DNA from 2 places in the Paenibacillus sp. PDC88 genome. Region 2 is predicted to be linked to the other one. Evidence: a T-box and tRNA genes for the amino acid it is inferred to sense, from the RefSeq annotation. Region 2 holds a T-box; the other holds one or more tRNA genes.
The links. The T-box of region 2 lies ahead of trpS (tryptophan--tRNA ligase). A T-box ahead of a tRNA ligase gene usually reads a tRNA of that ligase, here a tRNA-Trp.

Region 1: it encodes a tRNA-Trp, which carries the amino acid that the T-box ahead of trpS (tryptophan--tRNA ligase) is inferred to sense. The anticodon was not compared.

Annotation. Positions count from the first base shown of each region.
Region 1 is NZ_FNNT01000002.1:120,854-123,232, forward strand. It holds gene BLW49_RS07060 (hypothetical protein) at 1-38, shown strand, start outside; tRNA gene BLW49_RS07065 (tRNA-Asp) at 165-239, shown strand; tRNA gene BLW49_RS07070 (tRNA-Pro) at 244-317, shown strand; tRNA gene BLW49_RS07075 (tRNA-Asn) at 420-494, shown strand; tRNA gene BLW49_RS07080 (tRNA-Ile) at 578-654, shown strand; tRNA gene BLW49_RS07085 (tRNA-His) at 657-729, shown strand; tRNA gene BLW49_RS07090 (tRNA-Phe) at 733-803, shown strand; tRNA gene BLW49_RS07095 (tRNA-Trp) at 813-886, shown strand; tRNA gene BLW49_RS07100 (tRNA-Gly) at 889-962, shown strand; tRNA gene BLW49_RS07105 (tRNA-Gln) at 964-1,037, shown strand; gene BLW49_RS07110 (GT-D fold domain-containing protein) at 1,260-2,000, opposite strand; gene BLW49_RS07115 (prohibitin family protein) at 2,190-2,379, opposite strand, start outside.
Region 2 is NZ_FNNT01000008.1:39,856-42,234, reverse strand. It holds gene BLW49_RS28920 (hypothetical protein) at 1-159, shown strand, start outside; gene trpS (tryptophan--tRNA ligase) at 196-1,176, opposite strand; T-box leader at 1,244-1,473, opposite strand; gene BLW49_RS21470 (aldose 1-epimerase) at 1,710-2,379, shown strand, end outside.

The DNA.
Region 1 (2,379 bases), on a different contig from region 2:
CCAAGGTTACTGTTCAAACAGCCGCGACTGGTAAGTAACAAATACGCTCCTGACCTTCGGGTTGGGAGCACTATTAGCCCTCAGTGTGGGATGCACTGTGGCTACGAGTACCTAAGGGGAAACTAGCCGCCAGAGTCGGTTCGAGTCCGACAGGGTGATGCCTTGGCTCTATCGTTTATCGGTTAGGACATTCCGTTGTCAGCGGAGAGGGAGGGGTTCGATTCCCCTTAGAGCCGCCAATACAGGGGATTAGCTCAGATGGTTAGAGTACGTGCCTTGGACGCACGGGGTCGTTGGTTCAAATCCAACATCTCCTATTCATATGACCGTTACGGGGTACTGCTACGCAGGTTTGATTCCTGCTCACGACGAGAATGAGTGGCTTTATCGGTGGTTCGAGTCCACCTACGGTTTCCTATAGGGTTGTAGTTCAATGGTAGAACGCCGCACTGTTAATGCGGATGTTCCAGGTTCGAGTCCTGGCTTCCCTGCCAATATTCCTCACGTAATGCTCAAGTTAGTAGAGCTGTCTCGCGCAAAGACGGTTTCAGGTGCAAGTCCTGACGGAGGAGCCTAATGGAACATGGCGCAACTGGTTAGCGCACCCGTCTGATAAGCGGGAGGTTGATGGTTCAAATCCATCTGTTCCAACCATGGTGACGATAGTGTAGTGGTAACATGCCTGACTGTGAATCAGGAGTCCACGGTTCGATTCCGTCCGTCACCCCATATGGACTGGTAGCTGAGTGGCTTAGCGGTGGAGTGAAATCCCGCAGACGGTGGTTCGATTCCATCTCAGTCCATCTTAATATGCAGGTTTAGTTCAGTGGCAGAACTACGGCTTCCAAACCCGTTAACGGTGGTTCGATTCCATCAGCCTGTGCCAATGCGATATTAGTTTAATGGTAGAACTTCTGCCTTCCAAGCAGACGGTGAGGGTTCGACTCCCTCATTTCGCTCCATCGGGGATTCGTTTAGTGGCAAGACACGACACTTTGAATGTCGATTCGTAGGTTCGATTCCTGCATCCCCTGCCAATTAAGTGACCCTCCTGGACTGCTTACGAGCACCCAGGTTCCCAAAGACTGTCCTAAATAGGGCGGTCTTTTTATAATTTAGGGCTAAAAAGGGGGTCAAAATAGTGCAAAATAAAGCTCAAAAACGATGAAAAAGTGACGAAAAACGCTTAATTATGTGCAAAAAACGGCTATTTTTTGCACATAGAACACAAAAAAGACCCCAAAAGGGGTCAAAATGGGCTATTTTCGTGGTCTTCCTGCCCAATAATCGGGGAATCCTTTGTAATCCCAGGCATCTAAGCCCTCTTTATCAGCTTGAATGGCTACATCTGCACCCGATCCGAAGTCTACACCCACTGTTCCGAGCAGTTTCGCCTTCACAGCCAGTACTTTGCCAGGAGCACCTGCACAAACGAGGGCAAGTCGCCATGGATTGGTCTTATATAGGGCTTCCATGTCCTTAGTAGCCTTCTGTAACCCTTCCCAGTTGGGACAATCGACGGTACCAACGATTCCAGTGAAACCGTAGCGGCGTTCTAGTACTTCCTTGTACTGGACAGCTTTGGCTCCACAGAGCAAAATTGGTAAAGTCCTGAAGGTGTCATAGAACGGCTTGAACCGAGCAATGTAATTGTTCTCGAACGCATAGAAGGTCTCCTTCGGCTCCACTCGGTAGTATCGCAAGCACATATCGAACAGTGGCTTGAAGTACCAGTGATCAGTCTGTGTCAGGTGACCTACGTAGTCAGCGTTCCGCAAGCAGTGAACGATGATGTCCCTTGCATTCGCGTTAGGAAGGGTAATGCCACAGTAAGTCGGGTCGCTGATCCAACCGTAATGCGACTTGATGAAGTCCATGGTAAGCACGGTATCATGAGCAAGGATGGTATTGGAAGCATCCCCGAACCGAACTGAAGCATGGCGTTCACCGTTAGCCGCCATTTGGAACCAGTTCTTAATCAAGTCCCAGGTTCCTAGCATTCCTCATCACCTTCCTGTTCTTTCTTCTCCTCAATCTCATCCTCAGAAGCTCCGCAGTCAGGGCAGAATGAGTGCTGACAGCAAGGACAAACCACTAGGAAGCTCATACAATCAGGGCAATCGTACATCGTTAACAACTCCTTTCTTTAATAGAATAGGAAAAAGGGAGGATTTCTCCTCCCTCGTCCATTACTTGTTCTCGGTCACAACAGCCTGGGCACCTTGAATAGTTACCCAACCCCACTTCAAGCGGGCTTCCATCTCCATCTTCTTCAGAAGTTCAGGAGTGATCGACTGTTGGAGTGCGGCGTTAGCTTTCGCTTCACCTTGTGCTTCCGCAATCTTAGCGTTTGCGTTACCGTTAGCTACTACCAACTGC
Region 2 (2,379 bases):
GGTTTGTCCGCTTGGTTCGCGATCTCTTCGATGCTTCTGCTTATGGCAACTGCCGTATCTCTCAGCCATTCCCTGTGGTTTGCTCTGCTGTTCGCTGTCTTGTCCGTTGCTAATATTGGATGGGGCTTTGTTATAAAGGCAAAAAAAAGAAGAGCATGATCTTTCGAGATCACAAGCCCTTCTTTGCTCTTTTTGTTAAAGTACGAATCCCATTCTTTTTTTGACTTCATCCAGTGTTTTGGATGCTTCCTCGCGAGCCCGTTCCGCGGAAGCGTTCAAAATGTTCATCAGCTCATCTGATTCGCGAACCTCACGGTATCTCTCTTGCATCGGTTCGATAACGGACAGCACGACTTCGGCCAATTCTTTCTTAAAGCCGCCGTACATCTGTCCTTCGAATCTTTTCTCTACATCTTGCAATGAGAGGCCTGAGCATTCGCTGTAAATGCTCATTAAGTTGCTGACTTCCGGTTTGTTCTCCGGATCAAAACGGACGACACTATCAGAGTCTGTTGTCGCACGGCTGATTTTTTTACGGATCTCTGCCGGTGTGTCCAGGAGGGAAATGTAGCTGCCTGGGTTAGGATTACTCTTGCTCATCTTCTTGGAGGCATCATCCAGTGACATGACACGTGCTCCTACCTTTGGTGTATAGACCTCAGGAATGGTAAAGAATTCACCATAACGATGGTTAAAACGATGTGCCAGATCTCTTGTAAGCTCAAGATGCTGTTTCTGATCCTCACCTACGGGCACCAGATCCGCATTGTACAGCAAAATATCTGCAGCCATTAATGAAGGATATACAAACAATCCTGCACCTACTGATTCTTTACCTTGAGATTTATCCTTAAACTGCGTCATACGCTCAAGCTCACCCATTGCGGTCAGCGTGGTTAGCATCCATCCGAGCTCTGCATGCTGGGGTACGTGGGACTGAAGGAACACATTAGCTTTTTTCGGATCAATGCCTGCTGCAAGATAGAGGGCTGCAACATCCTTGGATTGCTCTCGCAATGCGGCAGGATCTTGTGCAACCGTGATCGCATGCAGGTCAACGACAACAAAATGACAATGATATTCGTCCTGCAGCTTTACAAAATTTTTCATGGCGCCGATGTAGTTGCCCAGTGTTAATTTGCCGCTGGGTTGAATACCAGAAAAAACAGTTTTCATTTTCTTTTTCCTCCTAAACAAATCCTAATTTGGTTCATGAGAAACACAAAAAGGCCCCACATCCCATAAAAGGGACGTGAGACCGTGGTGCCACCCTAATTCACTGAAATTCATCAGCCTTTTATGTTCCTTAACGCGGAAACCATCGTCCGGCATACTAAAGAAGAACATTACTTCTCGTTGTGCCCGGGAGCTCTGAGGTCCATTCAGACAAAGCATGCAATACCGGTTCGCATCCACCACCGGCTTTCTGTACTTGCTAATGCTAAGCTTACTTATCCTCATCATCGCTTTAATTTGTATGATCTGGCGCTCGTCATCTTACAATTGAGCTTTGCTATATCATAAGCATCTATTGCTCTGATTGTCAATCGTGACTTTCCATTTCCCAAAGATTACATTATTTTCATTGGGAAATGACAGATCCTTTTTCACAGCCCGGCTTGATTATCTGATATGATAGTCTTAAGTTTGTTCTTACGAATTGTACTTAAGTTGTATTTTGATTTTTTGTGGGAAAAGGAGTAAATAAAATGAAACAAGTGACCAAAGGACTTTGGAACGGCTATGATACATACACCTTAAACAGCCGTGATCTTGAAGTCACCCTGCTGCCCCGCCTCGGTAACAACATTATATCCATCTATGATCGAGCTCAGAATCGAGAAGTTGTTCGAAGACCAGATGAACAGGATCTCGCTTTCTATCTTCAGAAACCTTACCATTTTGGCGTTCCGATGCTGATTCCTCCAGGGCGTATCTGCCGAGGTCACTTTGAGTATGCGGGCCACGAATACCAATTCGCCCAAAACTCCAACCATTCCAATCATATTCATGGATTACACCGCACACAGCCGTGGTGCGTCAGTGATATTGAAGAAGACGAAGAAGGATGCACCGTCACAACTGAATTCAAGACTCAAGAAGATGAGCTGTGGATGGAGCATTTTCCTGTACCGCTCAAGCTCGAGATGACATTTCGTTTACAGGGCTCCCTCCTGACACAGCAGCTTCGTATTACTCATCTTGGCAGCCATGCTGTTCCTTTTGGAATGGGCTACCATACCTGGTTCCTGCTTGATGGTGAACCGGAACGATGGAATATATCTTTACCTGTTACAGGCATATATACGCTGAATGAAGAACAGCTGCCCACAGGTGAATTAGCCAGTTTAGATGCTCAGGCAGAGCTTCCTGAAGGCA